2 regions of the Arthrobacter sp. MDT2-34-1 genome follow, and region 1 is predicted to be linked to the other one. Evidence: predicted binding sites of a transcription regulator. Region 1 holds the regulator's gene; the other holds the start of a gene.
What was found. Region 1 encodes LexA, which represses DNA repair genes until DNA is damaged. Its sites were predicted from a motif close to TCGAACANNTGTTCGA; they were not measured.
Positions count from the first base shown of each region.

Region 2: AC5RVV_RS15175 (LexA family protein) is a predicted target of LexA. The motif match lies at 2,833-2,848, and genes of this name have one in related genera.

Region 1 is NZ_JBNHGO010000004.1:29,463-35,325, forward strand. Features, by position in the region: gene hisH (imidazole glycerol phosphate synthase subunit HisH) at 1-248, opposite strand, end outside; gene hisB (imidazoleglycerol-phosphate dehydratase HisB) at 245-862, opposite strand; gene AC5RVV_RS16005 (histidinol-phosphate transaminase) at 917-2,026, opposite strand; gene AC5RVV_RS16010 (LysM peptidoglycan-binding domain-containing protein) at 2,099-2,452, opposite strand; gene lexA (transcriptional repressor LexA) at 2,749-3,498, shown strand; gene AC5RVV_RS16020 (ATP-dependent DNA helicase) at 3,610-5,649, opposite strand; gene hflX (GTPase HflX) at 5,642-5,863, opposite strand, start outside.
Region 2 is NZ_JBNHGO010000003.1:402,231-408,093, reverse strand. Features, by position in the region: gene AC5RVV_RS15195 (hypothetical protein) at 1-112, shown strand, start outside; gene AC5RVV_RS15190 (hypothetical protein) at 175-654, shown strand; gene AC5RVV_RS15185 (hypothetical protein) at 729-944, shown strand; gene AC5RVV_RS15180 (Y-family DNA polymerase) at 1,051-2,406, opposite strand; gene AC5RVV_RS15175 (LexA family protein) at 2,399-2,773, opposite strand; gene AC5RVV_RS15170 (ATP-dependent Clp protease ATP-binding subunit) at 2,985-5,579, shown strand; gene AC5RVV_RS15165 (TetR/AcrR family transcriptional regulator C-terminal domain-containing protein) at 5,793-5,863, opposite strand, start outside.

The DNA of each region.
Region 1 (5,863 bases):
ATTCCCAGCACGGGCCGGCCGCCGGCCACCCGGCGCCCGATCCAGCGAAGCGCGTCCACGGACTTGAGCCCCTGCATGACCGTGGCGAAGGCGCCGACGCCGGGAACCAGCAGGCCGTCTGCGTCGAGGACGTCGTCGGAGGCATGGCTCAGCGTGACGTCGGCACCCACGTGCTCCAGCGCGCGGACTGCCGAGCGGACGTTCCCGGAACCGTAGTCCAGTACGGTGACCTTGGGCGCAGCCGTCACAGGGCTCCCTTCGTCGAGGGAATGCCCTCGACACGTGGATCGGCTTCGACGGCGGCGCGGAGTGCCCGGGCGAAGGCCTTGAACTGGGCCTCGACGATGTGGTGGGGGTCCCTGCCGCCCAGCACGCGCATGTGCAGGCAGATCTGGGCGTGCAGTGTGATCGATTCGAACACGTGGCGGGTCAGCGATCCGGTGAAATGTCCGCCGATCAAGTGGTACTCCTGGCCTGCCGGTTCTCCCGTGTGCACCAGGTAGGGCCGGCCGGAGATGTCCACGACGGCGTGGGCCAGCGCCTCGTCCAGGGGCACCGTGGCTTCGCCGAAACGGCGGATCCCGGCTTTATTGCCCAGCGCTTCCTTCAGCGCGTCGCCGATGGTGATGGCGACATCTTCGACGGTGTGGTGCGCGTCGATGTGCGTGTCCCCGCTGGCCTTCACCGTCAGGTCGACGAGCGAGTGCTTCGCCAGGGCGGTGAGCATGTGGTCGTAGAACGGCACGGTGGTGCTGATCTCGGAACGGCCGGTGCCGTCGAGGTCCAGTTCAACCAGCACGGACGACTCGCTGGTAATGCGTTCGAGGCGTGCGGTACGTCCAGTGGTGGTTTCCACGGTCATGGGAGTCCTTTGACGAATTGGTCGACCGGCGCGAGCCGGTTCGCTCTTACTAGTTTAGGAGACGGGGCTCGCCACGAGGGCCTTGATGCCGTCGAGGAAGGCTGTGGTCTCGGCCTCAGTGCCGGCGGTTACCCGCAGATGGCCCGGGATCCCGACGTCGCGGATCAGCACGCCGGCTTCCAGCAGTCCCTGCCACACCGAGCGGGGGTCCTCCAACCCGCCGAAAAACACGAAGTTTGAGTCGGACGGCGCCGGGTCGAGTCCCAGCTCGGCCAGCCCGTCGACAATGCGGTCCCGCTGCGCCTTGATGTCTTCGACGTTGGCCAGCAGCGCATCGGCATGGTCCAACGCGGCCAGGGCCGTTGCCTGCGTGACGGCGGACAGGTGGTAGGGCAGGCGGACCAGGCGCAGCGCATCGGTAATCTGCGGTGCGGCGGCGAGGTACCCGACCCTGGCGCCTGCCAGCGCGAAGGCCTTGCTCATGGTGCGGGAAACGATGAGCCGCTCCCGCCCCGGCAACAGCGTCAGCGCGCTCGGCGTTCCGGCGTGGGCGAACTCGGCGTAGGCCTCGTCCACGATCACGATGGCCTTGGAGGCCTCCCCCGCTTCATACGCCGCCTCCACGACCTCAAGACCCAGGGCGGTGCCCGTCGGGTTGTTCGGCGAGCAAAGAACGACCACGTTTGCCCCGGAGTCGGCCACAGCGGCGGCGGCAGCGTCCGGGGACAGCGTGAAGTCTGCCCCCCGCGGGACGGCCAGATAATCCGTGTCCGTCCCGCTGGCCAGCAGCGGGTACATGGAATAGGTGGGCGGGAAGCTCAGCAGGGTGCGGCCGGGGCCGCCGAAGGCCTGGAGGATTTGCTGCAGGACCTCGTTCGATCCGTTGGCGGCCCAGATGTTCTCTGCGGTGAGGCCGTGCCCCAAGTAGCCGGCCAGCGCCGTCCTCAGCTTCGTGAACTCGCGATCCGGATACCGGTTCAGACCCGCGGCAGCCTCGCTGACGGCCGAGACGATGGCCTGACGGACAGCATCGGGCAGGCCATGGGTGTTTTCGTTGACGTTCAGGAGGACGGGAACCTCCAGCTGGGGCGCGCCATACGGCTCCAGGCCCCGGAGATTTTCCCGCAACGGCAGGCGGTTCAGGCGTTCTAGCTGCTCACTCACCGGTCCAGTTTAAGCTTCGGCCCGCCCGGGGCAGGAATCGGGCGGGCCGAAGCAGCTCATATTACGGCTGCCTCAGCGCGCCGACGGGACCAGCAGCTGCTGTCCGGCATGGACGACGTCCCCCTGGAGACCGTTCAGTTGCGCGATCTCGAAAATGACATCGTGGGGGTTGCGGTCCGGGGCGGACTGCACTGCGATGTCCCACAGTGTCTGGCCGCTGACGACCGTGACGGTCGCCGCCGGTCCAGGTCCCAGCCCCCCGGCGGCGGCCATTGCCGGAGCCGTGAAGAAACCGATCAGGGTCAGGGCTGCGGCCGCGGCGAGCATCAGCGGCAGGCCGATCAGCAACAAACGGCCGCGGCGGGTCAGCCGCAGGCCTGTGCTGGTACGAAGGCCGGCGGGCTGCGGTGCGAGCTGGGCGGACATGGTGCCACCTTTCCGATATTCGATCTATTTCGGCTGGTTTCGATCGTCTTGCAACGATATTCGAACGTATCTTCGAATGCGTCTCTTACAGTTTTAGCACTGGTGATCGAACATTGTCGAGACTCAGTCGAACAAATGTTTGAAATTCGCTACCGCCTCGCCTAGCGTTGTAAGCGTCGGGCGGCAGTAAGAGCAGTGCATCAGCCGCCACCGACAAAACAGTTGAGACAACAGTCCATGTGCGGTTCCGCTACGGCGCCGGCGCAGGGACCACTACGGGGAGACCGGGGCCGGACATGTCGGAAGAGACCACCACCACTGCCGGAGCGAAGCGACGCGGCCGGCCCGTCAAAGTGGGGCGCAGCCTGACGCCGCGGCAGAAGAAGATTCTGGAAACCATCCAGCGCTCCGTCATGTCCCACGGATACCCTCCGTCCATGCGCGAGATCGGTGACACGGTCGGTCTGGCAAGCCTGTCCAGCGTCACGCACCAGTTGGCCCAACTGGAGAAGATGGGCTACATCAGGCGGGACCCCAAGCGTCCCCGTGCCATGGAAATCCTGACCCCGCTGACACTCGAGCACGGGGGTGTGGAAATCGTCGGAGTCGATGAACCGCAACAGCTGCGCAGCTCCAGCGGCGTCGCCGTATCCGAGCTGACCACGTCATCCGACACGGCGATGGTGCCGCTGGTGGGAAGGATCGCAGCGGGCGGGCCGATCCTGGCGGACCAGGCGGTCGAGGACGTCATGCCCCTGCCGCGGCAACTGGTGGGACACGGCGAGTTGTTCATGCTCAGGGTCTCGGGCGATTCCATGATCGATGCGGCCATCTGTGACGGCGACTGGGTCGTGGTCCGCCAGCAGCACACGGCCGAGAACGGCGACATCGTGGCGGCGCTGCTCGACGACGAAGCAACGGTCAAGACCTTCCGGCAGCGCGACGGCCATACCTGGCTGTTGCCGCAGAATACCCAGTACGAACCGATTCTGGGCGACCACGCAACCATCATGGGCAAGGTTGTCTCGGTGATGCGGGCCCTCTGACGCGCCCGGTCTCCCCGGTCCGCGCTGCAGCCACCCCGGGATCCCCTGCCCGCACGGGCGGTCCCCGGGCAGGGCCCCGCTCGCTCCGGAACGGGCGTGCCCCCAGCCCGTTCAGGCTGAGGCCGTAGCCAGCCTTTCCAAGACCTGGCGGGCCGTGGCGCCGTCCTTGGTACTCCAGAAGGGCGGCAGGGCGCTGCGGAGGAAACTCCCGTAGCGCGCCGTCGCCAGCCGGGAGTCCAACACGGCCACCACTCCACGGTCGTTTGACGCGCGGATCAGCCTGCCGGCTCCCTGGGCCAGCCGCACGGCCGCATGGGTCGCCGAGACCGTCATGAAACCGTTTCCCCCGGACTGCGCCACGGACCGGGTTCGGGCAGTCGTGAGCGGGTCATCCGGCCGGGGGAACGGAATCCGGTCGATGACCACGAGCCGGCACGCGGAACCGGGAACGTCGACGCCCTGCCAGAGCGTCATGGTGCCGAACAGGCAGGTGTCGGGCTCTTCGGCGAATTGGCGGACCAGCGCGCCCATCGACGATTCGCCCTGGCACAGGATGGTCAGGTCGGTGCGCCCGCGCATCTCGGCCGCGGCTTCTTCTGCCGCACGCCGCGAGGAGAACAGGCCCAGGGCGCCGCCGCGCGAGGCCAGCAGCAGCTCCTCGAGTTCATCGAGCTGTTCCGGGCTGGTGCCCCGGCCCGGCTTCGGCAGATGCGACGCCACGTAGAGCACGCCCTGCCTGGGGTAATCGAAGGGGCTGCCCACGTCCACGCTGGAATAGGCGGGCGCGCCGGCTCCGAGCAGTCCGAGCGACCCGGCGACGGCATCGAAGGTCCCCCCGACCGACAACGTCGCCGATGTCAGCACAACGGTATGGTCGTCGAACAAGCCCTCACGCAGCCGGGACGCCACCGAGAGCGGCGCTATGTTCAACGTTGCCGGCTGGTCGTCATTGGCGGCGTAGTCGCCGGCCTCGCCATAGGTGCTGGGACGGGTCGCCCAGATGACCTCCCGGGAGTCCGGAGCGGACAGCAGCCGTTCGGCCAGTTCCAGCACGGCCGCGAGCCGTGAGCGCGCCATCTGCCGTCCGCCGTCCGCTGCCCCCGCACCCTCGGGCTTCGAGTCGGAGAGCGCCGCGCGGGCCGCTTCCCGTACCTGCGCAAGAACCAGCTCATGCTCCTCGCGGAGGCCGGCCGCCAGCAGGCCGGTGGGCACCGACTGCAGGACGTCCTCCAGCGCATCGGCGGCGGAGTTCAAAGGCTCCACGCTGATCCCCGTGTGTTTGCGTGCCGTCGAGGCGGCGGTACGCACCATGGCGGCGGAGAGTTGCCCCGCGACGGCGCTGGTGACGCGGTCCTGCAGCTCATGGGCCTCGTCGATGACCACCACGTCATAGTCCGGGAGTACCGCGACGCCCTCGAAGGCGTTGATGGCCAGCATGGCATGGTTCGTGATCACGATGTCTGCCTCCGCCGCGCGGCCCCGTGCCAGTTCGCTGAAGCACTCGGCGGCCAGGGGACACTTCTGGGCGCCCAGGCACTCCATGGAGCCGACGGAGACCTGCCGCCAGGCCCGATCGCTGACACCGGGCACCAGTTCATCCCGATCCCCGGTTTCGGTCTCGTGCGCCCACTCGCGCAGGCGCACGACTTCCTTGCCCAGCGCGCCCGAGGCGCCGGAAGCCGACGCTGCGCCGGCCGGAGAAGGATGCGGCACCGCGTCCTCGCCGAGGCTGAACAGTGCCGCCGGCGCGTCCTCGTCCGGAAAGCCGCCCGCGAGCTTGTGCAGGCAGAGGTAATTGTTCCTGCCCTTGAGCAAAGCGACGTCCAGCGGCCTGGGCAGCTCGTCGGCGACGGCCTCCAACAGCCGGGGCAGATCCCGCTTGACGATCTGCGATTGCAGCGCCAATGTTGCGGTGGAGACGATCGCCGGCTTCTCCCCCTCCAGCGCCTGGACCATGAGCGGCACCAAGTAGGCCAGCGACTTGCCGGTGCCTGTGCCCGCCTGCACCAGCAGGTGTTGCCGGCGCTCGAAGGCCTCGGCTACTTTCGCCGCCATCTCGTGCTGCCCGGCACGGTGCTGCCCGCCCATCTCCTGTACGGCGACGTCAAGCAGCCGCAGCGCCTCACCGGCGGGAACCTGGACGTCAGTCATGCCGCAGGAACTGTTCCAGCTCCGATGCCAGGCCCTCGCGCACCATCACGTCGAGCCGCGTGCCGTCCCCGCCATGCTCCATGGAGAGGATCTCGGCGTCTTCGTTGTGCAGGCGGCTAATCACTTCGCCGCGGTCGTAGGGCACCAGCAGCTGCAGCTTCACACTCGGCCGCGGGATCGTCTCGCTGACGAGCCGAAGCAGCTCATCGATGCC
Region 2 (5,863 bases), on a different contig from region 1:
CATCCCGGTCCACGGTGACGAGAAACTCGCCGACGACCTGGTCAAGAAGGCCTACGGCGACAAGGACCAGGACGGCCGCGGGGACGCGCCCAACGCGCCTTTCCCCGGCTGACTGGCACCGCCCGCACCTCTACCTAGCACCGCCCATCAACCGTCTACAGACAGGAGCACGCTGTGAAAGGGAAACTCACATTCGGCGCCGGCATCGCCCTCGGATTCGTCCTGGGTTCGAAATCCGGAAGGTCCGCCTACGATTCCTTGAAGGCCAAGAGCCAGGAGTTCTGGCAGAACCCAGCGGTACAGGAAAAAGTGCACGAAGCCACCGACATGGTCAAGGAAAAGGCACCAGGCGTCGCCGACCGTGTTACCGAAGCGGCCAAGAAGGCAGGGTCCGCGGCAACCTCCAAGCTGCCCGGCAACCACGGTTCGGGTAAGGACGACGGCGGCACCACGGGCCCCACCACCACCGCCGGCGGCACCACGGGCACCACCACCCTCGGCGACACCACTGGCACCACCTTGGGCGACACCACGATGTCGGATCCGGCGCAGAACGACGAACTCGGGCAGAGCTGGACGGGCGAGGGAGGCACTATGCCGGACGGACCCGCCACCCTCAACAGGGACGACGACCTGCGCCCGCCCGGTGTGTAACCCGCCCGGGATTTTGGCGGGCCCGGCCCCTCGCCGGGGCTCCGCCTGCATTAACGGCAGAGGGAAGGACTGGCATGACGGAGAACGACACCGGCCAGGTCAAAGGTCCGCGGGACCAGTCGGGCACCCCGGCAGATCCGCCGGATGCTCAGGAGCAGCAGGCGGCCGATTCCGCCCCCGAGCCCGAGGGCAAGGAGGGCATGAACATCGCGCCCGGGCCGGCTGAAGAGAAGGACCAGGAAACGCCGGACGACCGCGGGCTCACCACCGACACGAGCCCGAGCGACTGATCCACCGCGGGCACGGCAGCGGTCGTCGGGATACGGCCGCTGCCGTGCCCTGTTCGCCCGCTGCCGTGCCCGTTGGGCCGCTGCCGCGACCGTTGGGCCGCCATTGCTACGCCTTGACCACCGGCAGGTCGCTCCACTCGGTGGTGTAGCGAGGCGAGGAAAATTCGCGTTTCATTGACCACGCCGCGGGTGCCGCCAGCCCGCCCTGCCCGAGGCCGATCGAGGCTTCGCCGAACTTGGTACGCACCGCGCCCAGCAGGTCGCCGATGTGCCGCTGTTCCAAATCGCTGACGAAGGGGTCGAAGGTCTGCTGGCCGGCCGCAGGCTCCAGCCCCGACAGCAGGACCCCGGCCCGGACATAGTGGGCGCCCGGAGTCAGGCAGCCGCGCATGGCAGCCACGGCAGCCTTGGTCAGCTGGATCGGATCCTGAGTAGGCGCCGCCAAGTTGACGCTGGCCGCGGGAAACGATGCCTCGCCGCCGGCGAACCTGCTGGTCCCCGCAGTCACCGTCAGCACCGAGGCGCGGAGCCCCTCGGCCGCCATTCGGGCCGCCCCGCGTTGGGCATAGACCGCCATCACCTGGTCCATCTCCTCGAGGGTGGTCACCGGCGTGGAGAAACTGCGCGAGAACATGATCTGCTGCTTGTCGGCCCGCTCCTCCGCGTGCGGGATACAGGGCGTCCCGTTCAGTTCCAGCACGGTTCGCTGCAGCACCACGGAGAACTTTTTGCGGATTGCCTGCGGGTCGGCGGCCTTGAGGTCTGCGATCGACTCGATCCCGAGGGCGTTCAGCCGTTTCCCCGTCCGTCCGCCCACGCCCCACAGCCCGGTGACCGGGACGCGCGACTGAATCCAGGCGATGTCGGAAGCGGGCATCGAACCCAAGGAGCACACCCCGGCCATGTGGGGATTCCGTTTGGCAACGTGGTTGGCGAACTTCGCCAGCGTCTTGGTCTGCGCCACGCCGACGCTGACCGGCACGCCCACCTGACGACTAACTGCGGCACGGATCCGGCCGGCGGTCTCCAGCAACTGGGCCTCGTCGCCGGGCAGGCCCAGGAACGACTCGTCGATCGAATAGACCTCCTGCCAGGCCCCGAACCGGCCGAGCACTTCCATCACCCGGGCGCTCAGGTCCCCGTACAGCTCGTAGTTGCTGGACCGCGCGACCAGCCCCCAGGCCTTGGCCCGCGGCGCCACCTGGAACCACGGCGTCCCGGTCTTCAGCCCCAGCTGTTTGGCCTCCTCGGAGCGCGCCACCACGCAGCCGTCATTGTTGGAGAGCACGACGACGGGGCGTCCCTCGAGGGACGGATCGAAGACCCGCTCGCAGGAGACGTAGAAATTGTTGACGTCCACCAGCGCGATCCGTTCGCCGGGCCGGCCGGAGGTCGCTCCGCCGGAGCCCGACGGCTGGCCGGAGGTCGCCCCGCCTGCCCCGGGCACGGGGACGCTAGACATGGTGCAGGCAACGGGTGGCGACGCCCCAGATCCTCAGGTCGGCGAGTTCGCCCACCTCGGTGGGAACGCCGCCGTCGTCCGCCTGCAAGCGCACGCCGTCCGCGGTGAGATGCAGGCGCCGGACCACCAGTTCCCCGTCCAGCACCGCGACCACTACCGAACCGTCGCGCGGGGTCAAAGAGCGATCCACTATCAGCTCATCGCCATCACTGATCCCGGCCGCGGCCATCGAGTTTCCGGCCACCCGCATCACAAAGGTGCTGGTGCGGTCGCGGATCAGGTGCCGGTTCAGATCGATGCCGCCGTGGAAGTAGTCCCTGGCCGGCGACGGGAAACCGCGCGCCTCCTCGGGCGCTCCGCTGCCCATCTCCGGGCCCGCCGAAGCACCCGACGGCTGCTCTACACCGAACATCCCGACCCCCGTCTTCGAACAAAGCTTCGAACACAACACTAGCACCGGCCCGCCGTGGCCTACATATGAGCCAGCTCCACTCAAGTTTGGGTAACTTCTGGAATAATCCTGCCGTAGAGGCGTTAACATGAGTCGAAGACACTCACGTTCCACAGGAGGATTATCCATGCCACTGTTCTTCGGACCAGCTTCCGGCAACGGTTCATTCGACGAGTTCCTGGCCCGCTACCTGCAGGGCCAGCGGGCGGCCCAATCCCGCACGGTCGACCTCACCCGGCTGCTCAGCCGCCGCACCCATGAGGTGCTGGCGCAGGCAGCCCGGTTCGCCGCAGGCCTCGGCCACATCGAGGTGGACGCGCTGCACATCCTGCACGTCATGGTCGGCCAGGAGCCGGCCGCCAGCCAGATCAAGCTGACCGGCGCGGACCCGCAGGCCATCGCGCGTTCCGCGGAGCAGGGCCTGCCGGAAAAGACCGGTCCGACCCGGGAAACGCCGTCGCTCACGCCGTCGGCGCAGCGTGCCCTGCTGGATGCGCACCAAGTGGCCCGCGCGTTCGGCTCCACCTACATCGACCCCGAGCACCTCTTCGCCGCCTTCGTGCTGAACCAGGAGACCCCCGCAGGCCAGATCCTGGCCGGCGCGGGCGTCACCCCGCAGGCACTGCAGCAGGCGGCGGAGACAGCTGCGGCGCAGCCCGACGGCCCCACCCCTGCAACCGGCCCGCAACAGAGCACCGGCACCGAGTCGGAAACCCCCATGCTGGACCAGTTCGGCACCGACCTGACGGCCCTGGCCCGGGAGAACCGGCTGGACCCGGTGATCGGCCGCGCGGACGAAATCGCCCAGACCATCGAAATCCTCGCGCGCCGGACCAAGAACAACCCGGTGCTGATCGGCGAGGCCGGCGTGGGCAAGACCGCCATCGCCGAGGGGCTGGCGCAGGCCATCGTGGCCGGCGACGTCCCGGAACAGCTGCGCGGCAAGCGTGTGGTGTCGCTGGATCTGCCGGGCATGCTGGCCGGCACCCGCTACCGCGGCGACTTCGAGGAACGCCTGACCAAGACCCTGGACGAGATCAGCGCCGCGAGCAGCGAACTGATCGTGTTCATCGACGAACTGCATGCCGTGATCGGTGCCGGCGGCGGCGGCGAGGGCGGCATGGACGCCGGCAACATCCTCAAGCCCCGGCTGGCCCGCGGCGAACTGCACCTGCTCGGCGCCACCACCCTGGGCGAGTACCGCAAGGTGGAGAAGGACCCTGCCCTGGAGCGGCGCTTCCAGCCCGTCATGGTCTCAGAACCCTCGATCGAGGACGCCGTCCGCATCCTGTCCGGCCTCAAGGACCGTTACGAAGAACACCACCAGGTGGCCTACACCGAGGCAGCGATCCGGGCCGCCGTCGAGATGTCCTCCCGCTACCTCACCGACCGGTTCCTGCCGGACAAGGCGATCGACCTGATCGACCAGGCCGGCGCGCGGCTGAGCCTGCGACGCGGCCCGCGCGTTGACGTGGAGGCCTTGCGCGGCCGGCTGGCCGAGCTGGAGTCGGCCAAAAACGCCGCCGTCGCCGAGGAACGCTACGAGGACGCCTCGAAGCTGCGCGACGAGATCGAAGAGCTGAAGGCCCGGCTGGAAGCCGCCTCCGCCCAGCAGTCGGCCCCGGGTGCCACGGAAGACCACGACGGCGGGGCCCGCCCCGGCGTCGCGTCTTCCGATGTGGTGGGCGAGGCCGAGATCGCCGAGATCATCTCCCGCGCCACCGGCATTCCGGCCGCCCGGCTGACCCAGGGCGACCGGCAGCGGCTGGCGCGGTTGGAGGAGGACCTGCACGCCCGGGTGATTGGCCAGGACGATGCGGTGGCCGCTATCGCCAGGTCCGTGCGGCGCAACCGCACCGGCATGGGGGACGAGGGCCGGCCCGTCGGCAGCTTCCTGTTCCTGGGCCCGACCGGTGTGGGCAAAACCGAGCTGGCCAAGGCCCTGGCGGAGTCGCTGTTCGGTGACGAGGACGCCATGGTGCGCTTCGACATGAGCGAATACGGCGAGCGCCACACCGTCTCACGGCTGGTCGGCGCCCCTCCGGGCTACGTCGGCTACGGCGAGGCCGGCCAGCTGACCGAGCGCGTCCGCCGGCGCCCGTACTCTGTGGTGCTGCTGGACGAGGTGGAGAAGGCCCACCCGGACGTGTTCAATCTCCTGCTGCAGGTCCTCGACGACGGACGTCTTACGGACGGGCAGGGCCGCACCGTGGACTTCCGCAACACCGTTGTGATCATGACCTCCAATCTCGGCTCGGAGTTCCTGGCCAGCAAGGGCGGAGCGCTGGGCTTCACCGCCAACGACGGGGTGGACGGCTTCGGAAGCGAGCAGGATCTGCGCGCCCGGGTGATGGGCCGGCTGCGCGAAACCATGCGGCCGGAGTTTTTGAACCGGATCGACGAGATCGTGCTGTTCCGCAAGCTGGATCAGGAGCAGCTGCGTTCCATCGTGCGGCTGCAGTTGCGCAAGACCGAAGCCCGGCTGGCGGCCCAGGGCATCGCGCTGGAGGTTGGCGAGGACGCCGTGGAATGGATCGCAGAGGCCGGCTACGAGCCCGAATACGGCGCCCGGCCCCTGCGCCGCGTGATCCAGCGCGAGCTGGATGACCGGATCGCGGACCTGCTGGTGGCCGAGGCCGTTGCAGACGGCGGGCGAATCCGCGTGGCCGCCGGCGACGACGGGCTGCGCGTCGCGGCAGACAGCATGTCCGCTGCGGCATAGCGGCGGCGACTGACGCCGGGCGCGGTTGATGTGCCCGCGCGCACCAATCGCAACCCCGGAGCGATGGCGGGGCACTCCACCGGAGTGGGGTGTCCCGCCGCTCCGGTTCAGGCCAACGACAATGCGGAATAAAGGCGGGGCCTCACGGGCCCTCCTGCCTGCAATCGCGTTCCAGGGGTTCCGGGCCCATGGCCTCGCCCGCGACCCGGTGGTTCAGGGCGAGGGCGCCTCGGCCCGCTCTGGTGTCTCTTCCCCAGTCCCGGAGCGGCCCTGCAGCGACGCCG